2 regions of the Paenibacillus sp. MDV22-iso6 genome follow, and region 2 is predicted to be linked to the other one. Evidence: predicted binding sites of a transcription regulator. Region 2 holds the regulator's gene; the other holds the start of a gene.
The links. The regulator LexA, encoded in region 2, represses DNA repair genes until DNA is damaged. The targets are predictions, from matches to a motif close to CGAACATATGTTCG.

Region 1 (11,684 bases), on a different contig from region 2:
CAAGTGCAAAAAGACATTCATCTTATTAGGTTTGTGTATTACTGATTGGCGGCTACTGGCTCTGAGAGCAGGTTGCCCCGAATATAGAAAGTCATTGGATCGGTGATTTCTACATGTACAAAAGTACCGATCAATTCTTTAGGTCCTTCAAAGTGCACCAGCTTGTTGCTGCGTGTACGTCCTGCCAGAACATTGGAATTCCGTTTGCTCTCACCTTCGACCAGCACTTCAACAACCTTGCCGCGCTGCTTTTCATTGCTGCTATGGCTGTATGCGTTGATCGTCTCGTTCAAGCGTTTCAAACGTTCCTTCTTCACGTCCATCGGCACGTTATCCTCCATCACCGCAGCAGGTGTACCTTCACGCGGAGAGTAGATGAATGTGTAGGCAAAATCGTAGCCAACTTCCTTGACCAGTGACAGCGTATCTTCGAACTGCTCTTCCGTCTCCCCCGGGAAACCAACGATAATATCAGTGGTTAACACGACATCTGGAATTGCAGTTTTAATTTTGTCAGCAAGCTTCAGGTAGTGTTCCCGACTGTACTTGCGGCTCATACGTTTCAGCACTTCCGTGCTACCAGACTGCACAGGCAGATGGATATGTTCCACCAGGTTCCCGCCCTTCGCAAGCACCTCAATCAGATGATCATCGAAGTCACGTGGATGACTGGTTGTAAACCGAACCCGTGGAATATCGATTTTGCGGATATCATCCATCAGGTCACCGAAGCTATACTTCAGATCCGTGAAGTCTTTGCCATAAGCATTGACGTTCTGGCCGAGCAGCGTGATTTCCTTGAAGCCTTGTCTTGCCAGTTCACGAACTTCGGCAATAACATCTTCTGGACGTCGACTGCGCTCTTTCCCCCGTGTGAACGGGACGATGCAATATGTACAGAACTTGTCGCAACCATACATAATGTTCACCCAGCCGCGCATGCCCTCACGTTTTTTCGGTAGGTTCTCAATGATGTCGCCTTCCTTGGACCATACCTCAACAACCATTTCTTTACTGAACAGCGCTTCTTGAATCAGGTGTGGCAGCCGATGTACGTTGTGTGTACCAAAAATCATATCCACAAAACCATGCTTCTGCATGATCCGGTTCACGACGCCTTCTTCCTGCGACATACAGCCACACACACCCAGTAACAAACCTGGACGTTCGGTTTTCAGGGTTTTCAGATGGCCCAGCTCACCAAACACTTTATCTTCCGCATTTTCTCGAATCGCACATGTGTTTAACAGAATGATATCTGCCTCTTTGCGATCCTCGGTAGCCTGATAGCCCATCGATTCAAGCAATCCTTTGATGGTCTCCGAATCATGTTCGTTCATCTGGCATCCATACGTATATACGATATAGTGTTTGCCTTTCCCCACGTTTTTCAGTTCCTCGGGTACGGCTGTTTCGTAAAGCACCTGGACGTCTTCCTTGCCCCGTTGTTTCTCCTGACGATGATTAGGTTCGGATTTGATGTTAATCTCCCGGCCCCGGATTCTTATCTTTTTGCTGAATTCATCTTGCGAAATTACTTTGGCATCGGAGAAATCAAAATATTGGGAGTAATCCTTTTTTGAGTCTTTAGCCATTTCCTTCGGTCACTCCTTACAGCCTCTATTAATAAAAAATCGTTATTTCATCTTGTTTCACGTGATTTGCACGCTTTATACATCAAAAGAGCATTACAGCAAATTATAACATGAATTGGGCTGTAGTTCCACATCCAAAGCCGCTGCCCCTTCGCCTATCCCGAAATCTGCGCAGGTCTGCTAAACAGCCCGAAAATACACAAAAACCTGAGCTATCCCAGGTCGAATGTAGCGACGCGTGGATATACTCAGGTTTATACGTTCATTCAAACCGCCAAGATCACGGCTGAAGATTGTTCCATGTGATTAGTCGATGATTTCAGCAGTATCGCCGTTACGAGCGCCAGCTGCATTAGCTTCATCCGTATCAATATGCATGTCCAGTGCAAAGGAATCCGATACACGAGCCAGTACATTTTCCAGTACCAGACCACGATCTCCACCCAGACGAACTTTCAGCAATTGTTTGTCCTCAATGCCCCATTTAGCAGCATCAGAAGTATGGAAGTGGATATGACGAGCAGCAACGATAACACCTTTATCGATCGTAACTTCGCCAGCAGGTCCTTTAATCGTAATACCTGGAGTACCTTCGATGCTTCCGGATTCACGAACAGGTGCCTTAACACCAATAGCGAAAGAATCTGTCATCGAGATTTCCAGTTGTGTTTCCGGACGAACAGGTCCAAGGATACGCACTTTATCAAACTGTCCTTTCGAACCAATAACCGCTACTGTTTCGTTAGCAGCATATTGTCCTGGTTGGGACAGAGGTTTAAACTCAGTCAATTCGTAGCCTTTACCAAACAAAATTTCAACGTGCTCTTGAGATACATGAATGTGACGGGCAGATACGCCCACAGGTACAGTTTTGCTCATTGTGAATTTCACTCCTTGTTTATCTATGGCCTGTAGCCAGGCTCTTAACAATCCTATGGTATTATACCCCTTTTTGAAGTGAAATGAAAACGAACTGCTGAAAATTCATGAAATACACTTATTTTGCAATCATTAATCCCCTGCATTTGGTAAATCCATCTGAACATGGACGGATACTCCTTCCAGCTCGTTTTCTTCAGGGGACCAACGGTATCATGATTTACCATGTTCCACCTTCAAATTTTCCCTTGGCAAATTTTCTCCTAAATAACTCATCGCATTGCCCCACATCCAACCGTGAACGAGTGATTCGTCGTAGTGCTTGAGCAGCGTATCTATCAGCTTTGGATACTGCCCGGTATGTTCAAGGTCATGGATGTACGTAGCAATTCCGTCAAAATCAGACCCCATCATCAGATGATGCTCCCCTCCCAGAGAACATATCTGCTCAATATGAGGCAATAGATCTTCAATACATACTTCGCCTTCCTGCTTCACAAACCACGGTACAAACGTCAGCCCAATACGCCCTTCCCGGGCAATAATGGCCCGTATCTGATCATCCTTCAGATTACGCACATGCGGGCATATAGCATAACTGTTGGAATGCGAAGCGATAAAAGGACGTTCACTAAGGTCAGCAAGCTCCCAGAAGCCTTTCTCGGTCAGATGTGATACATCCAGCAGCATGCCGATTTGGTTACACAGTTGAACCAGCTCTCTGCCCTTCTCCGTAAGTCCCGCCCCACGTTTCTCCAGTACACCATCAGCTGCCCAATTGGCATAGTTCCAGGTAAGGCCAACGATCCGCACACCCATTTGATAACATAACTCCAGATAAAAGAGATTGCCCTCCAGTCCATCGACACCTTCAAGTGTAAGTAGTCCCCATGGTCTGTCCGTTTTCCCGATCTGCGTAAGCTGTTCTCGCCATAACAATGTATTTGTGCCTTCAGCTCGTTCTTTGGTTATCTCCACTCGCTTGCGGTAGGTGTCCAACTGGCCCATCACATGTTCAAACTTTCCTCTGCCAAGCACTTCGGGCAAATAGATTGCAAAGGCCTGTAAACCAATGTTACCTTCTCTCATACGTTCCAGATTCACATCCAGCTGTGAAGCATTTTCAAATGAATGGCTAGGGTTCATCAGCATTTTACTCAAAGCATCACAATGAAAATCGGCTACTCGGCAGTTGTGCATCACAATCTCTCCTTCTAAACGGTTATGTTATGGAATAAAACGCAAAAAAACCTGTCTACTTCGTAAACAGGTTCAATGCATAAACGCATGTATTATCTGGGCTCCACAATCAGCTTAATGGCCGTTCGGTCCTCGCCGTCGATCACAATGTCTGTAAAAGCTGGAATACAAATCAAGTCAACTCCGCTTGGTGCTACAAATCCCCGGGCTATCGCTACCGCTTTAATGGCTTGGTTCAGTGCTCCCGCTCCAATTGCCTGCAGTTCAGCATTTCCACGTTCACGAAGAACACCTGCAAGAGCGCCGGCTACGGAATTGGGATTGGACTTTGCTGAAACTTTTAATACTTCCATGGTAAGTACCTCCCTGGGAATGTTGAATGTTTGTTTCCACTTACTAGATGTTATTCGCGGGAGGCAAAAAAATTCCTTCTTTTTAGACGGGTTTCCCTGCAAATTGGGACAATACCCCTATTCCATGCGCCACTCGTCCTCCATCAGACGAATTTTCTCAATGCGTGTTGCAGCACCTGTGGCTTCATCGATCTCCACAAATACACCGTGGAAATGCCATTTGCCATCATCCACAACAAATCGTACCGGAAGCTGGGTGTAGAACTTGCGAAGCACCGCTTCACGCTCCATGCCCAATATGCCGTCACGCGGCCCTACCATACCCGCATCGGTTAAATAAGCTGTTCCTCCTGGCAAAATACGATCATCGTTGCTCTGCACATGTGTATGTGTACCTACGACCAGCGACGCACGTCCATCCAGATGCCAGCCCATAGCAATCTTCTCAGACGTTGCTTCAGCATGCATATCGACCAAAATGCATTTGTGGTCTTGACGCAGTTCATCCACAATCTCATCGGCAACGCGGAATGGACAATCCAGAGCAGGCAGGAACGTCCGGCCTTGCAGGTTGACAATCGCCAGCTCCTTGCCCTCTCCTTTGACTACGGTGTATCCTCTGCCTGGTGTTCCCGGCGGAAAGTTCGCAGGACGAATCATACGTGGCTCATCATCTATAAAATCAAATATGTCCTTATTGTCCCAGGTATGGTTACCAAGGGTGATGCCATGCACACCCCAGTTGAAAAACTCATTTGCAATTGCCCCGGTGATTCCCCGGCCTGCCGCTGCATTTTCCCCATTAACAATGACCACATGTGGCTTATACTTCGTTTTGAGGTAGGGAAGGTTTTCCTTCAATGCCTTACGCCCCACGTTCCCCACAATATCACCAATAAACAAAACTTTCATTTTACTGCCTCCTTAAACCCTACCAAGCGCAGCCTACTTCAAAGCATCCGAAACTTCGCAGGACCTCTATCTCTTGCTCACCATTTTTTTTATTAAATGCCTTTTAACAAGCTATCAAAAGGAAAAGTGGCCCACTACTGCGGCCACTTTTCCGTAATGCTCTATTTTGCGTATTCAACCGCACGGGTTTCCCGGATGACGGTGACTTTGATGTGACCCGGATAATCGAGTTCGTTCTCGATCATCTTCGTGATGTCACGCGCGAGGCGGAAGGCTTCAGCATCGTCGATTTTCTCAGGCTGTACCATAACGCGAACTTCGCGTCCGGCCTGGATGGCATACGATTTCTCGACACCTTCGAACGATTCCGAGATCTCTTCCAGCTTCTCCAGTCGTTTGATATACGTTTCCAGCGTTTCGCGGCGTGCGCCTGGTCTTGCTGCGGAGAGCGCATCTGCTGCGCCAACCAACATGGCAATAACCGAAGTCGCTTCGCAATCCCCGTGATGGGACGCGATACTGTTGATTACAACCGGATGTTCTTTGTATTTCTTCGCTAGTTCCACGCCGATTTCGACGTGTGATCCTTCCACTTCGTGATCCAGCGCTTTACCGATGTCATGCAATAGACCTGCACGTCTTGCTAAGGTTACGTCTTCTCCGAGTTCGCCGGCCATCAATCCAGCCAGATAAGCGACTTCCATCGAATGTTTCAAGACGTTTTGACCGTAGCTTGTACGGAACTTCAACCGGCCCAGAATTTTAATCAAGTCCGGATGCAGACCATGCACGCCCACTTCAAAGGTAGCTTGCTCACCGTATTCACGGATACGCTCATCCACTTCTTTGCGGGATTTCTCCACCATCTCTTCAATCCGTGCCGGGTGAATACGTCCATCAGCCACCAGTTTTTCGAGGGCAGTACGGGCGATTTCACGGCGAATCGGGTCAAAGCCCGACAGAATAACAGCTTCTGGCGTATCATCGATAATGAGGTCAATCCCTGTAAGGGTTTCAAGCGCACGGATGTTACGTCCTTCACGACCGATAATCCGGCCTTTCATTTCTTCATTTGGCAAAGTAACAACGGATACCGTTGTTTCCGCCACGTGGTCAGCCGCACAACGTTGGATAGCGAGTGTAATAATCTCGCGGGACTTTTTGTCCGCTTCTTCCTTCGCTTGCTGTTCAATGTCCTTGATCATTTGAGCCGTCTCATGACGAACTTCCTGTTCTACGTTGGACAGTATGATACTGCGTGCGTCTTCCATAGTGAGGTTGGATATGCGCTCCAGCTCCGTCACCTGGTTTTTGTAGATCATCTCGATCTGCTGCTGTGTCTCATCAATTCGTTTCTCTTTGTTAGCCACTTGCTCTTCTTTACGTTCGAGTGATTCCAATTTTTTATCCAGCGACTCTTCTTTTTGCAACAATCGTCTTTCTTGTCGTTGAATTTCGTTCCGACGTTCACGAGTGTCTTTTTCAGCTTCGGCGCGAATGCGATGGATTTCATCCTTCGCTTCCAGCACCGTTTCTTTCTTCAGTGCCTCTGCCTCTTTCTTCGCGTTCTCCACGATTTGTACGGCAGCTTCTTCCGCACTGGAGATCTTAGCTTCTGCAAGAGATTTGCGAATAAAATATCCTACTCCGAACCCAATGAATAGCGCGGCTGCAACGAGAGCGATCGTGATTGCAGGATTCATACTGTTCACCTCCTCGTTGGTTCCTCCAAGGCATTCCTTGGGTCAATTTGCAGTTTTCAAACCTTACATATTTTTGGGAATAACGAATACTCACGGCGATCCCCCGCCGATTTTCATTTCAAGTGTACATGTTGCCACGTACTATTCACCGTCTCTGGCGAACCCATAATCATGAATGGTATAAATCTTAAAAAACAGAAACCGCTTTTTTGGAAGGAAAAAGGGTTGTCCATTTCTTACAGACTCATGTCCATTTTAGTATTTGACGAAAGAAATTGTCAAGAGAATGCAGTATAGTGAGTCCAGTCTGCTAATCCCATAACAACGCTTCGTCTTCTTCGGGGTCTTTAACCTCGTCTTCTTCAATTAAACAATTCACGACCCGACGCACCATATCCATGGAAAAACCTCGTCGCATCAAGAAGGGAAGCGTTTTACGTTTCTTCTCCTGGATGTCTCCTTTGACCTGATTCCATTTTTTGCGTCCGGCGGTTAGAGCCGTCTCAAATTCCGCATCTGTACTTACACCTTCCAGCGCTTCAGCAATCAGATCATTGGCAATGCCCTTCTGACGCAGCTCTTGCCTTATCCACAGTTTTCCCTTCCGCTGGCCCTCCATACGCTGACGAGTCCATTCCTTCGCAAACAGTTCGTCATCGACCAAATTCTCACGCTCAAGCCGATCCAGGGCCTCTTCAATCAACGGTGCAGCAAACTCTTTCTGACGAAGCTTCTGACTTAATTCGTGGCGTGTCCGAGGTTTATGCTCCAGATATCGCAAAGACTGCACATACGTCCGCTGTCGCTCGTCAGCTACGATGATATCTTCCAAGTCTTTTTTCAGAAACGTATTTCCCCGGGTCATCCGATATTTAATCATTACATCTTCAAGCACCGTAATTGAATATAAACCAAAGGTAATTCGGTAACGAGCTTCCCTGCTCTTCGTTCGTTCAACTCGTGTAATGGTAAGTTCTTCGTTATCCGGGAATTGGGAGATTCCCTCCAGCTCGGCTTCTTCATATAAATCATCTTCATGTTGATCCATTTCGGTCTCCCCTTCCATGTCATTTTGTGTGTCAAACTGCACGGCCTAACTGACAAGTACATAGCAAAATAAAAGACTTCCTCGAATACATCTCCGACGGAGATAACACAGCTACACTGAATACGTTTAGCGTAACTTCACAGAGACATCAGACGCTAATACAAAAGGCCGGAAACAATATCCGGCCTCTCCCTAATAGTAAACGTGCCAACAGCCTCTGCCCATTCGGACAGAGGCTGTTGGACAGCGCGAGCGCACACACCATACCCCAAGCTAGATCGAGCAAGCTCAATCAGACAAGCTTTGGGAGTTCAGAGGGCAAGGCCCTCTAGGGCCCTTCCTACAAGGGAGGTTACTCGTTAATTTCAAATAGTTCTTGTTCTTCTGCTGCTTCTTTTTGTTGCTCTTCGCTAGTTGGCGCAGGAACTGCAGTAGTCAAGTTACTGGCTACACGAATTTTTTGTTCAATGATTTCAGCAATATCTTTATGCTCTTTCATGAACTGCTTCGCGTTCTCACGGCCTTGTCCTAAACGCTCGCCTTCGTATGAGTACCATGCACCACTTTTATTGACGATGTCCAGCTCAGTACCAATGTCAATGATACTGCCTTCTCTCGAAATACCCTCACCGTACATGATATCCACTTCCGCTTGTTTAAACGGAGGTGCTACTTTGTTTTTCACCACTTTAATACGTGTACGGTTACCAATCATGTCATTTCCTGATTTGATACTCTCAATACGGCGTACATCCAGACGTACCGTGGAATAAAATTTCAGGGCACGACCACCAGGTGTTGTTTCTGGGTTACCAAACATAACCCCGACTTTTTCACGAAGTTGGTTGATAAAGATCGCGATCGTTTTGGATTTACTGATTGCACCAGACAGTTTACGCAGTGCCTGAGACATCAGACGCGCTTGCAAACCGACATGGGAATCACCCATTTCGCCTTCGATTTCTGCTTTCGGTACCAATGCAGCCACAGAGTCAATAACGACAATGTCCACAGCACCACTACGTACAAGAGCTTCTGCAATTTCAAGCCCTTGCTCACCCGTATCTGGCTGAGACAGAAGCAATTCGTCAATGTTAACACCCAGTTTGCTGGCGTATTGTGGGTCAAGAGCATGCTCGGCATCGATAAATGCAGCTTGTCCACCCACTCTTTGTACTTCAGCGATAGCATGCAATGCTACGGTTGTTTTACCAGAAGATTCAGGTCCATATATTTCAACAATACGGCCTTTAGGCAAGCCGCCTGTTCCTAATGCAATATCCAAAGCCAAGGAACCGCTGGGTATAATTTCCACATTCATGTGAGTCGACTCACCCAGTTTCATGATGGATCCTTTACCAAATTGCTTCTCTATTTGACGGAGCGCCATATCAAGCGCGGCACGACGGTCTGACAATAAGCTCACACCCTTTACTGTTTATAAGATAATGATACCTTGTTTTAACACGTTTGCCAAGCTTTTTTTCGAACATACATTCGTTTTTTTTTGTAAAGGCCGAGGCGCCTCTTCCTCAAGGAAACTTTCCATTAAACAGAAAAAAGAACCGTAAACAAGGCTGTAAAGCCTGATTTTACGGTTCTTCCGTCTTCCTTTATTATACTTGCTTGCCTTGGCAAATGCAATCCGAGCTCTTAACTAGTCCATCTCCACAAGCTTGCGCCACAAACGGTAAAGAATCGCTTTCGCTGAACGAATCCGAACCGTCTCCCGATTGCCATTAATGCGCAGTTCATGAATTTCTGTCTCTTTACCACGCTCTGCCAGAGCGATGAAGACAAGACCTGGCGGTTTGCGTTCGGAATAACCAGGTCCCGCTACACCTGTCACTGACAGACCGAAGTCGGCATCCCCAATCATTCGAATCTGCTCTGCCAGCACTTTGGCCACTTCCGGACTCACTGCGCCCGGTGCATCTTCACCTTCCAGATAGGAATGCGGCACATGGAGCAGCTTCTCTTTAATTTCATTGGAGTAACATACAATTCCGCCCTTAAGCATCGACGCACTGCCAGGAACTGATGTCAGACTTTGCATGACGAGCCCTCCTGTGCAGCTCTCAGCCGCGCTAAGAGTCAGACCCATATCAGACATCATCGTTACAATTGTGTACTCTATAGGCACATCCTCGTTCGCGTAGAGATGCTCTGGCAATCGTTCCCGAATCTGAACTTCCATTGCATCCAGCTTCAGCTTTGCCTCATTCTCACTTGGAGCCTTTGTAGATACACGTACCGTAACTTCTCCCTCACTTGCATAAGGAGCAATGGTAGGATCTGTCTGTGTATCAATCAGATCAAGGAGTCGGTCTTCCAATGCCGATTCGCCAATTCCTGCAAACTTCAGCATTTTCGAGTAGATCGGCATTTCTTCTGTCAGTACATGCTGGAACAACCAAGGCTTAACTTCCTGTTCAAACATAGGAATTAGCTCTTTCGGTGGTCCAGGCATCACTACATAATGCTTGCCATTGTCAGAAATCGCATTTCCTGCGGCAAGGCCTGTTTCGTTCGCCAGCGGTGTCCCGCCTTCTATAACGATTGCCTGACGACGATTGTTTTCGGTCATGTCTACATTACGATCTCGGAAGAAGCTCTCGATTTTGTCCATGGCCATTCGATCTATATGCAGCTTGCGGTTCAAGACCGCCGCGATCGCATCCTTGGTCAGGTCATCCTGTGTAGGACCGATGCCCCCAGAAAATAAAATGACGTCTGCACGACCCTGAGCGATGCGAATAGCGTCACTAAGTCGATTTAGATTATCACCAACCACCGTTTGGAAATATACATCAATCCCGATTGCAGCCAATTCACGGGATAGATATCGAGCATTGGTATTCACAATTTGTCCAAGCAACAATTCTGTGCCAACTGCAATGATTTCTGCCTTCATTCAGCATCCTCCTGTACACGTGGTGAGTGATCAAAGGGCAATAGGATAATTTCCTATTGCCCTTCGTACAAATGATTTCTTCATACTTACCCATTTAACCTCAAACGTTACGCTTTCGATAAATGAAGCAAATTTTTGTTTTTGATAAAGTAATCAATACCTGACCAAATCGTAATAATCGCTGCAGCCCAAACGGCAATAACGTCCATGTGAATACCCGTGAATGAGAACGGGAAATTATTCAACAACAGCAGTACAATCGCCACAATTTGCACGACGGTTTTCAGTTTGCCCCAGGCACTTGCCGCAACAACCGAACCATCCAATAACGCAATCTGACGCAAGCCGGTAACCGCAAACTCACGACTAATAATGACCACAGCAATCCAGGAATCCAACTTGCCCATTTCCACAAGAGAAATTAGCACCGCAGTAACCAACAACTTGTCAGCCAGCGGATCAAGCAATTTCCCCAGGTTGGTGACCATATTATTTTTCCGCGCCAGATAGCCGTCAATTCCATCCGTGCTTGCTGCAATGATAAAAATGACAGCAGCAATCAACTGATTATACGGGAGCGATAAGCTTCCCAATTGCAACGGCTCTGGATAGAACGGAAAATCTACGAGCAGGAACACCATCAAAAAAGGGATTAAGCAAATTCGTGCAAGCGTAATCCGGTTGGGTAAATTCACAAGACGCCCTCCCTCTTATCCTCCATTACTCCAAACATTCATCTTAATCCCGTATTCATCATCCGGAACATGAAATTTACAGTTTCACTGTCAATCAGCACTAAAGTGCTCTCACTATGTAAAAACGCAAAAAATAAAGTCAACCGTTCAAACGCAAAACCGTTTTAAACGTTCCGGTGACTTTCAGAAGATGTACTGCTTTTCACAAAGTCAGCAAACGATGATGACTGGGCTTTGATGCTTATCTGCCAGCAATGCACACTTAGTATAATATACGCCAATTGCAGTGTCAAAAAACATACCTAGCTACAATGAGGAGATCTTACTTAAAGTTTGTATATTGCAGATCTAGAGGTAGATTGGCACCGTTCAACAACTGCATAAC
Region 2 (11,684 bases):
TCAGTGATTTTCACTTTGCGGGTTCAACGGGGTACGCTTATAACGATCGCGGGCGTGAGGTGCTTGATGAAGTGTATGCCGATGTGTTTGGTGCAGAGGCGGCACTGGTGCGTCCCCATTTTGCATCAGGTACACATACTATTGCTACAGCTTTGTTCGGTGTACTTCGTCCAGGTGACGAGTTGTTGTACATTACGGGTAAGCCCTATGACACATTGCATAAAGTCATTGGCAAGCCTGGTGATGGAACAGGATCATTACGGGATTTCGGAATTGGCTATCAAGAGACGGGTCTGTTAGAAGATGGCGGAGTAGATTGGGCGGCGGTAGAGAAAAGTATCAATGCAGCGACAAAAGTCATTGGTATTCAACGCTCCAGAGGATATGATTGGAGATCTTCCTTCTGTATTGAAGAAATCGCTGATATGGTTACACGTGTAAAGGCGATCAAGGAAGATGTCATCATATTTGTGGATAACTGTTATGGTGAATTCACGGAGGAACGTGAACCAACTGAAATCGGGGTAGACCTGATGGCAGGTTCACTGATTAAAAATCCCGGTGGAGGTCTAGCGGAAACCGGTGGATACATATGCGGGAAGGAAAAGTACGTGCAATTGGCTGCCTATCGTTTGACTGCTCCTGGAATTGGCGGTGAGGTTGGCGCGATGTTGGGAACAACTCGTGGCATCTACCAAGGACTTTACATGGCTCCGACAATTGTAGGACAGGCCGTTAAAGGGAGCACATTCGCTGCGGCGATGTTTGCTGCATCCGGATTTGTAACCAAACCGGCATGGAACGAGATGCGTACAGATCTGATTCAGGCTGTTCAATTCAGTTCGGCCGAGCATTTAATTGCCTTTGTACAAGGGATACAGCGGGCTGCTGCAGTAGATAGCCATGTAGTTCCTGAACCTTGGGACATGCCGGGTTACGAGCACCCTGTCATCATGGCGGCAGGTACGTTTATACAGGGTGGGAGCCTTGAATTGTCGGCAGATGCGCCTATCCGTGAGCCTTTTATTGGCTATATGCAGGGCGGTTTAACGTACTCTCATGTTAAATATGGCGTTTTGATGTCATTACAGACCATGAAAGAACGCAAATTATTGTGAGTTTATCTAACACATCATTGACACTTAGTAATAACTAAATGTACAATAGAGTGAAGAATAGATGACTGGAAGGTTGATGAATGATGGGTGACGAAATTCGCAGAAATATGGCCTTATTCCCGATAGGTATTGTAATGAAACTTACGGATCTGTCCGCGCGTCAGATTCGTTATTATGAGCAGCACAGTTTGATTGTTCCTGCGAGAACGTCAGGTAATCAGCGTTTGTTCTCTTTCAATGACGTAGAACGATTGCTGGAAATCAAGGCTCTGATTGAAAAAGGAGTTAACATTGCAGGCATTAAACAAGTGATGAATCCTGTATCTAAAGAGTCAGAAGAAGCGACTGTTATTACAGCCGATACGGAAGTGAAACGTAGAGAACTATCGGACTCCCAACTACACCGTCTGCTTAAACAACAACTGGTGTCAGGTAAGAGACCTGGACAAGTATCTCTCATCCAGGGAGAGCTTTCCCGTTTCTTTAATAAAAAATAAGTTCGTATAACCTCGTAAGTCAGGGGAAATCCTGCTTTTGGGTAGGAGGACTCCTTGACCCATGCGATATTCTAATGTACAAATATAACAGGCAAGCCAAATACGCAGAGAAGAAAGGGAGAGGGTATCGTGAGTTTTACTAAAGAAGACATACTACGTATCTCAAAAGAAGAAAATGTACGATTCATTCGTTTGCAATTTACCGATTTGCTTGGAGCAATCAAAAACGTTGAGATCCCTGTGAGCCAGCTTACTAAGGCTCTGGACAATAAAATGATGTTTGATGGATCTTCCATTGAAGGTTATGTGCGTATTGAAGAGTCCGACATGTACCTCTATCCGGATCTCGATTCTTGGCTGATTTTCCCTTGGGTAGCCGAGAACCGTGTTGCTCGACTGATTTGCGACGTATATCTTCCGGATGGTAATCCGTTTCCAGGAGATCCGCGTGGCATCTTGAAACGAAACCTGAAAGAAGCCGAAGAAATGGGATTCACTTCCTTCAACGTCGGTCCTGAACCAGAGTTCTTCTTGTTCAAAACAGACGAAAAAGGAAACCCGACTAACGAACTGAATGACCAAGGTGGATATTTCGACCTAGCGCCTACGGATCTTGGTGAAAACTGTCGTCGTGACATTGTTATCACACTTGAAGAAATGGGCTTTGAGATCGAAGCTTCCCACCATGAGGTAGCTCCAGGTCAGCATGAGATCGACTTTAAATATGCTGATGCTCTAAAAGCAGCAGACCAGATCCAAACGTTCAAACTCGTTGTTAAAACGATTGCACGTCAGCATGGTCTACATGCTACCTTTATGCCGAAACCACTGTTTGGTATGAACGGTTCCGGTATGCACTGTAACCAATCCTTGTTCCAAGGCAAAGTGAACGCATTCGTAGACGAGTCGGACGAACTGGGTCTGAGCAAAACTGCACGTCACTTCATGGCTGGAACTTTGAAGCATGCGCGTGCGTTTGCAGCAATTACGAACCCAACTGTGAACTCATACAAACGTCTTGTACCAGGTTACGAAGCACCTTGTTATGTAGCTTGGTCTGCTAGTAACCGTAGTCCAATGATCCGTATTCCAGCTTCCCGTGGTCTGAGTACACGTGTTGAGGTTCGTAATCCGGATCCGGCTGCTAACCCATACTTGGCTTTGGCTGTTTTATTGAAAGCAGGTCTGGACGGAATCAAACGTGAGCTTTCCTTACCTGCTCCGATTGACCGTAACATCTACATCATGTCAGAAGAAGAGCGTGTGGAAGAAGGCATTCCAAGCTTGCCGGCTGACCTGAAAGAAGCATTGAATGAATTGATCCGCAGCGAAGTTATCTGTGATGCTCTTGGCGACCACGCCCTGGCTCACTTCTACGAGCTGAAAGAAATTGAGTGGGACATGTATCGTACACAAGTCCACCAATGGGAACGCGATCAATATATCACGTTGTACTAATAGCTGAATCCCTTGGCGCTCTAGCGCTGAGGGGTTTTTCTTTTTATGGGCAAGGAGATATAAAAAAAGCTAGGGTAGAATATTATTCTACCTAGCTTTATGTCTATAGGAGCTCAGTCCTTAATTTCTGATAAATAATGCTCATATAACTCATCAATAGAAGAACTAGAAAGTAAGTGAGTGACTGCTTCAATTGATTCTCTCTTCCAATCAAACCAGCGCATTTCTTTTAACTTCATGATTTCTTCTTCTGAGAAACGCTTCTTTACCTCTTTTGCAGGATTTCCACCTACTATCGTGTAAGGGGAGACATCTTTTGTTACAACTGAGCCTGCTGCAACAATCGCACCTTCACCAATGGTAACACCAGGCATAATCATTGTATTCATGCCGATCCAGGCATCGCTTTCTATAATGGTATCTCCTTTGGGTGAGAAGGAATGGCTAATTTGATCAGCGAACGGATAAACAGTGATCCACTCCGCATGATGATTGTTATTTCCTCCCATAAGAATAACGACACCGGCTGCGATACATACATAATTACCAATAATCAATCGATCTATTTGCCATCCAAATTCCTCAATGGGGTTGAATAAGCTTCTCGATTTGTCATCTCCCCATAAATATCTCACGCATCCGTCTTCAAAAGATGAATGGTTATCATAATAACCGGAGTAATAAGAGTAATCGCCGACTTCAATTAATGGATTGGTTACAATATCCTTTAAATACTTAATTTCAGACCAGTGATTAAATTGGTTTATATTCATTTTAGTTTCCTCGCTTCTAAGTTTTATTTCTGAGTAACTTAGAAGCGTGATGCGGTAGCTACATTCTTTAGTTTTTTTAGACGACGAATCATCTGAATCATCCTTCCTTTTGATATGAGGGCCATTGTAGCAATCACTTCTTTTTTTGTCAATCCTATTCTGATAAAGAGATGTCAGTAAGTATCCTCCCTCAAAGTGTATATAATGAAGAAAAAATTCAGGAAGAGTAAATATAGACAGAACACGTGCCCACCATTTGGAAGAATGGATACATCATGTTGGACTAAAACGGGGACTGGAATAAGAATGTAAAGAGGAAGCTGGCATTCGTAGCATAAATTTTTGGCATATTAGTGTTAAGGCTTTTTATGTAGTCAATAAGAAATAGAATGGTTAATTAAATTATGATCAGATCGTTGAAGCGAGAGTGCGTTTTAATTGTTTGCTCTGTTTTTACAGTATCTATATGTTGATAGTTTCATATAATTGCGTTATAATTCATTTATGTTTTTAGAAATTAAATTTTGAACAATTAATTGGAGATGTTAATATGGAACAAGAGAAGCAACTGGTTGCCGAACAGCGGACATTTTTTTATACAGGTCAGACTAAGTCTATTAAGTACCGTATTCGTGCTCTTCAGCAATTAAGACAGGGAATTGAGAAATATCAACAACGTATTCTTGACGCACTTCGTGCGGATCTAAATAAATCTGAAACAGAGGCTTATGGCTCTGAGATTCGGATCGTGTTGGGTGAACTGGATTTTGCATTGGAACATTTGGAGGAATGGGCTACACCAAAACCTGTGCCTACAAATTCTGCTATACCTGATGGAACAAGCTTAATTTATCCTGAACCTTATGGAGTTGCTCTTATTATTGCACCATGGAACTATCCGTTCCAACTGGCTTTCGGGCCTCTAATTGGAGCCATTGCTGCGGGTAACTGTGCCATTATTAAGCCGTCTGAATTAACCCCAGCCGTGTCACGTCTGACTTATGATTTGATTCATGAGATATTTCCTAGTGAGTACCTGGCAGTTATGGAAGGGGAAGTCGAGACGAGTACGGCATTGTTGAAAGAAAAGTTTGATTATATTTTCTTTACAGGCAGTACAGGTGTTGGCCGCATTGTTATGAAGGCAGCTGCTGAGCATTTGACTCCAGTTACGTTAGAACTAGGTGGTAAGAGTCCGGTCATTGTCCACCAGGATGCAGATTTGAAGCTGGCAGCTCAGCGCATTGTGCGCGGTAAATTCCTGAATGCTGGGCAAACCTGTGTCGCTCCAGACTATTTGCTTGTGCACGAGGAAGTACATGACAAATTATTGGAATTGATCGGTGCAGAAATTCAGGATAAATTTGGAGACGATGTGATGAGAAATGCTGATTTCCCGCACATTGTCAACGCACGTAACTTTGATCGTTTATCGGTGTTACTCCAAGATGGCAAAGCAATGATCGGTGGACGTTCTGAACGTAATCAGCTGCTCATTGAACCAACAGTACTGGGCGAAGTGGATTGGAAATCCCCAGTGATGCGAGAAGAGATCTTTGGTCCAGTTCTTCCTGTATTTAAGTATACCGACCTCAATCCCATGCTAGATGAGATTGTTCGCCGTCCAAAACCACTGGCATTATATCTCTTCACTCAGGATGAGGATCTGCAGAATCAGGTTCTGAATCAAGTATCTTTTGGTGGTGGTTGCATTAATGATACATTGTCTCATATGACATCACATTATCTTCCGTTTGGCGGCGTAGGAGAAAGTGGAATGGGTTCCTACCATGGTCAACAGAGTTTTGATGTGTTCTCTCATCATAAAAGCATTCTTAAACGCAGCGAATAATCTACTAACGTAGAACAATATAAGTTGTATAAGAAAAAAGAGGTTGTCCCGTTGAACGGGACAACCTCTTTTTGTATCTTATTGTGAGACTTCTGTACAACTTCAATACATATTAATGAATATCACGGAAAAGGCCAATGACTTTGCCCAGGATGCTAACGTGTTTCAAACGCAACGGTTCAAAAGTCGAATTTTCCGGTTGAAGACGAATATGATCTTTCTCTTTGTAGAACGTTTTTACCGTTGCTTCATCGTCTTCAGTCATGGCTACTACGATATCGCCGTTATCTGCAGTTTGCTGCTGACGTACGATAACATAGTCTCCGTTAACAATGCCTGCTTCAACCATACTGTCTCCCACGACCGAAAGCATAAATACTTTCTGTTCGCCTACATAATGCGTAGGAAGAGGGAAGTAATCTTCGATATTTTCTGTTGCTGTGATCGGAACCCCTGCAGTAACTTTACCCACGACAGGAATGCGAGCAACGCTGTGAGCAAACTGATGTGAATGCTCTGACTCTTCCTGGCTGAGAAGTTCAATGGCTCTTGGTTTGGTTGGGTCACGTCTAATCAGACCTTTCTTCTCCAAACGATCCAGATGTCCATGTACTGTAGAGCTGGAAGCCAACCCAACGGCTTCACCAATTTCGCGTACGGAAGGAGGATACCCCTTCAACCGGACTTCATTGCGTATAAACTCCAGAATAGCCTGTTGCCTGCTGGATATCTTCGACATACCGTATCAACCCCATTTTAGTAACGTTTGGGAAAATTATAACATAGAACCTCCGTTCGTACAAACATAAGTTCTAAATAAAATGCCATAAAATCAATGTTTTTTTGCGAATTAAGATGAAAATTTTCTTTTAGTCTAATCAAATACTGCAAATGACAATTCCAATACAATAGAAGAAAGATAATAGAATGTAGGATGCAACAAAAAAAGCGAACAATTGTTCTAAAAAGTTATTGTACAAAACAAGTGTTCGTGTTATATTGATTTCAACGGATAGGAACAAACGTTTGGGGGTCGATATTTAATGAGATATTCTACTTATCAAAGCATTTACGAACCGGTGCGTTCAGAAGTGGTTGAAACTAACATAAGGAATTTTAAGAAGGTTTTTGCAAAAGGTAATGTCCCAACTTGGGTCTTGAAATTAATAATCGTAAGCTTAATTATACTGGTTGGATGCAGTACAGTACTCACTGTGTTCGCTGGCAATGAGAACGATTTATTGCCTGGAGGGAAGATGGCAGTTTCACAAGGAGATACACTATGGAGTATATCATTGGATCACAAACCTGAAACAATGGATACACGTGTATATATAGAAGCAATCAAGAAAGTGAATCAACTTCATTCAACTTCAATACAGGTGGGACAAGTCTTAATACTGCCTCAATTCACAGATTAAAGCTGCATATCCACACGCGCTAATGCGTGTCAGCTTGACAAGCTGCCCTTAACATGTCAAAGTTAATATGACTTTGTATTTTTGGAGGGGACAAGCTTGGATATAGATAGTCTGGTAGCACGTATTAATGAATTGGCCCGTAAGCAAAAATCCACTGGATTGACAGAGGAAGAGCTCGCTGAACGTGCCAAACTTAGAGAAATCTATTTGAATAACATTCGAAGCAATTTCAGACAACAACTGGATACGATTGAAATTGTAGATGATGAGAACGATCAAGGCCACCAAGGCAAACTCAAACATTAAGGAAACCTAATGATATCATTATGATATTTAGGTTTTTTCCTGTTATCTAGAGGTTGCAAATTATAGGGGGAAATGTTGGTTTGCAGTTATGTAAGCCGATACAAAGAACATCTAAGGGGGATTCTCATGTCGCGTTCGTTCGAGAGAACGGTTCGAAAAAATTCTAAGCAGTTGAATCAGCAACGTAAAAAAAGCGGTAAACCGGTTTCTGGCACACCAGGTGAGGACGTATTTAAAGGACGCAGTCTTCTGTTTCCTATTTTTCTGATCGGACTAGCATTCCTGTACCTCTTTATGAGTACATTTCTTGTCAAAGCTCCGATGACCACTTGGGACTGGGTGACCTTGTTGCTGTATGTATTTTTGGCAGTCATCTTCATGCTCCGTCGTCCTTATGTCAAAATAGGAAGTAACCGGATTTTGACGACAAAAGGGAACCGTGAGCGTTCAATTGGAGTCGACGATATCGTGAAATTCAGAATTGAGCCAGGTACGGTTGTGATTGAGCATAATGCACGAGGTAAGAGATGGGTATTTACCAAACTACTGAATCGTTATGATACTGATGCAATTACTGAACGTCTTCTGAAATTCGCCAAAGCACATCAGATCACCGTGGAAACATACGAGAAAAAGTAATTTTGCATAAAGGGGAAGATGACCGAAATGGCGTTAAAAGCGATTTTGTTCGACCTAGATGATACTTTACTGTGGGATGAGCGCAGTGTTCGAGAGGCCTTTCATGAGACTTGCTTGATCGCAGCTCAAGAGACGGGCGTTAAACCCGAAGACCTTGAAGAAGCTGTTCGTAATGAGGCACGTAATCTGTATGAGTCTTATGAAACTTTTTCGTTTACCAAAATGATTGGGATTAACCCGTTTGAAGGTCTTTGGGCTAACTTCACGGGTGGGGATCAGCCGGAGTTTCGCCAGTTGGAGCAGCTTGCACCCGCATATCGTAAAGAGTCATGGCGTCGTGGCTTGTTAAAGTTGGGTGTTGATCGTGAAGATCTGGCGGAACAACTCGCCTTACAATTTGGGGCGGAGCGGAGATCAAGACCCCATGTCTATGAAGAAACGATGGAAACGTTGAGTCATCTACAAGGGAAGTTCAAGCTTTTGCTTTTAACCAACGGCTGTCCTGCTTTACAACAAGAGAAGCTTGACGGCGTTCCTGAATTGGCTCTTTTTTTTGACGAAATTATTATCTCGGGTTCGTTCGGTAAAGGCAAACCTGATCCTTCGATCTTCGAGCACGCATTGAGTAAGCTGGGAGTGCAACCTGAGGAGAGTATGATGGTTGGAGATAAGCTTACGACTGATATTCGTGGAGCATTGTCTGCAGGTATTCAATCTGTTTGGATTAACCGTGAGAATAAAGAGAATACCGAATCGTATGTGCCTGACCATCAAATCAAGCATTTATCCGAATTGGAACGAATCATTGCTGAATTCTCAATGAGTGCATCATAAATCGTATTTTTAGTGTACTACTCAAACATTGTTAGGTTTTATGAGATGTATTTTATCCATAAAACCTAACAATGTTTTTTTTGTGTTGGGACAGCTTGAACTATACCGTAATAACAAAAGATGAAATTTTTTATTAAAAGTTATTGAAATTATAGAACTGCTGATTTAGAATATAACTAACATACTAGTATGACTAGTATGCGAATGAATGTAGCGAATATCTGTTGACTTACTTGAATGAAGTGGAAGCGGGAGTTTTTCGCTATAATTTTCACATTGTTTGTAAGCGCTTTACATAATCGAAGTAACCATTTAGTTCTGGAAATACAACATGAAGTGGTTAGTAAGAAAATGAGGATAAGCATCTTAACCAATATGTGTCTCTAGTGATCTCCATAATTGATATCGCTTACATTATTTGTTTTATTCTACTGGTGGGGGTGAAGTTCATCTGATTACTTGTCTTCTACAAAAAGAAGAGATGATAAGAATTGATCGAAAACGCTTTTATTTTATCAAGCTTAGGATCGGAGTGAAATAACATATGGAGTCGGAAACCGCTAAAACGACGCTATCGATGACATCTTTACGTAAAGAAAGCAGGTTAAAAACTGTTACAGCTCTGCTTCGCAAAGATTGGCAGCTGTACTCACTGTTAATTCTTCCAATTATCTATCTTATTATTTTCAAATATGGGCCCATGCTCGGTAATGTAATCGCATTTAGACGATTTGTACCGGGAGGCAGTATTTTTGGAGAGACGTGGGTTGGATTCAGGTATTTTCAGATGTTCATTCAAGACCCAACCTTTTGGAAAGTATTTGGGAACACACTTATGCTTGGTGGACTTGCGTTACTTTTCACCTTCCCAGTTCCGATTATTTTTGCATTGCTGCTGAATGAGGTGAAAAGCAAACGTTTCAAAAAGTTTGTGCAGACCGCATCTTATCTTCCGCACTTCTTGTCCATCGTCATCGTTGCCGGAATGATTCTGCAATTAACGGCAGTTAATGGCTCCATTAATGGAATGGTTTCATTCTTTACTGGTGACAGCATTCCTTTCATGCAGCGTGCGGAATGGTTCAGAACAATCTATATCACCTCTGAGGTTTGGCAAGGTATGGGGTGGGGAGCCATTCTATATTTAGCTGCATTGACAACAATTGATGATTCTTTGTATGAGGCTGCGCGGATCGATGGTGCGAACCGTTGGAAGCAAACCCTCCATATAACCATACCGGGCATTTTGCCAACGATCGTTACATTGCTGATTTTGAATATGGGTAATTTCCTCGCGGTTGGATTTGAGAAAATCTTGCTCCTTTACAATCCGCTGATCTACGAGACATCTGACGTGATTTCTACTTATCTGTACCGGGTAGGTTTGCAGTCGAGCAATTTCAGCTATGCTACCGCCATTGGTTTGTTCGAATCCATTATTGGACTGATCCTGGTATTCTCGGTTAATGCCATTTCACGCAGACTGACACAACGAAGCTTGTGGTAAAGGAGGAGCAATATGCTGGAATCAAAATCATACAAAGTATTTAAAGTTTTCAATGCCATCTTTTTGCTGCTTGTGGTATTCATCACGCTCTATCCGTTTCTGAATGTCGTGGCCCAATCTTTCAGTAGCGAGGCTTATATCAATTCAGGCAAGGTAAGCATTATCCCAAGAGGGTTTAATGTAGAAACCTACAAGACCATCTCTCGCGACAGCATGTTCTGGACCAACTATAAAAACACAATTATATATACCGTTGTAGGTACTTTGATTTCCATGTTCATGACGACCATCTTCGCTTATGCCTTATCCAAGAAAAGATTGATGGGACGAAAATTTTTGACGATGTTCGCCGTGTTCACGATGTTTTTCAGTGGCGGTTTGATTCCTAACTATGTCCTGATTAACTCTCTGGGCTTCAATAACACGATGTGGGCACTGGTTGTGCCTGGGGCAATCAGCATTTATAACATGTTAATTATGAAATCATTTTTCGAAAACATGCCTGAGGAGCTTGAGGAAGCGGCAGCCATTGACGGTTTGAATACGTATGGCATTTTGTTACGGATCATTCTACCGTTGAGTAAAGCTGTCATGGCAACGATGGTTCTGTTTTACGCTGTGGGACACTGGAACTCATGGTTTCCTGCCTTCCTGTATCTCGACAAAAAGGAACTGTTTCCCGTTACGATCTACTTGCGCAACATGATTGCAGGTGCAACGGGAGGTGCTTCGGCTGGTGCTTCAGCGGATAATCTGACTCAAATTTCTGCAAATATCAAATCGGTCACGATGGTACTCACCATTTTGCCTATTTTAACGATTTATCCATTTGTTCAAAGATACTTTGTAACCGGTATCATGTTGGGATCTGTTAAACAGTAATCCTAACCCGATATAGTTCAACATCTTGATTGTAAGGCCAATCTAAACCACATGCAGGGGGAGAAATGAATGAAACATAGACCACGTAAGCTTGTAGGCAAGATGGTATTGGCAACAATGATGAGTGTCGTTCTGGCAGCATGTAGCAGCGGTGCTGGTGGAGAGAAAGTTGAACCAGAATCCAAGGGGGCCATGGAATCCTATGGTGTAGGAGAGACCTTCAAAGCCGCTGAACCATTTAATCTATCTATTCTGTACAGCGACCAGCCAGCATACCCGTACAAAAAGGATTGGCTCCTGTTCCAAAAAATCACGGAAAAAACCGGAGTCACGCTGGAGCCTACCATCGTTCCGATGAGTGACTATCCCCAGAAAAGATCCCTTCTGATCAGCTCTG

Region 1: the regulator LexA is predicted to act here: its motif matches at 9,177-9,190, upstream of recA (recombinase RecA).

Annotation. Positions count from the first base shown of each region.
Region 1 covers NZ_JBZVDZ010000005.1:59,346-71,029, forward strand. The annotation lists gene miaB (tRNA (N6-isopentenyl adenosine(37)-C2)-methylthiotransferase MiaB) at 39-1,595, opposite strand; gene pduL (phosphate propanoyltransferase) at 1,902-2,474, opposite strand; gene AC4PM4_RS15300 (dipeptidase) at 2,688-3,674, opposite strand; gene AC4PM4_RS15305 (stage V sporulation protein S) at 3,767-4,027, opposite strand; gene AC4PM4_RS15310 (TIGR00282 family metallophosphoesterase) at 4,145-4,939, opposite strand; gene rny (ribonuclease Y) at 5,101-6,642, opposite strand; gene AC4PM4_RS15320 (regulatory protein RecX) at 6,953-7,690, opposite strand; gene recA (recombinase RecA) at 8,043-9,107, opposite strand; gene AC4PM4_RS15330 (competence/damage-inducible protein A) at 9,348-10,604, opposite strand; gene pgsA (CDP-diacylglycerol--glycerol-3-phosphate 3-phosphatidyltransferase) at 10,712-11,299, opposite strand; gene AC4PM4_RS15340 (YajQ family cyclic di-GMP-binding protein) at 11,622-11,684, opposite strand, start outside.
Region 2 covers NZ_JBZVDZ010000009.1:177,817-189,500, reverse strand. The annotation lists gene AC4PM4_RS24555 (methionine gamma-lyase family protein) at 1-1,118, shown strand, start outside; gene AC4PM4_RS24550 (MerR family transcriptional regulator) at 1,202-1,615, shown strand; gene glnA (type I glutamate--ammonia ligase) at 1,745-3,073, shown strand; gene AC4PM4_RS24540 (CatB-related O-acetyltransferase) at 3,187-3,846, opposite strand; gene AC4PM4_RS24535 (aldehyde dehydrogenase) at 4,397-5,698, shown strand; gene lexA (transcriptional repressor LexA) at 5,811-6,437, opposite strand; gene AC4PM4_RS24525 (LysM peptidoglycan-binding domain-containing protein) at 6,742-7,119, shown strand; gene AC4PM4_RS24520 (DUF896 domain-containing protein) at 7,216-7,425, shown strand; gene AC4PM4_RS24515 (hypothetical protein) at 7,552-8,064, shown strand; gene AC4PM4_RS24510 (HAD family hydrolase) at 8,092-8,898, shown strand; gene AC4PM4_RS24505 (ABC transporter permease) at 9,443-10,405, shown strand; gene AC4PM4_RS24500 (carbohydrate ABC transporter permease) at 10,418-11,287, shown strand; gene AC4PM4_RS24495 (ABC transporter substrate-binding protein) at 11,357-11,684, shown strand, end outside.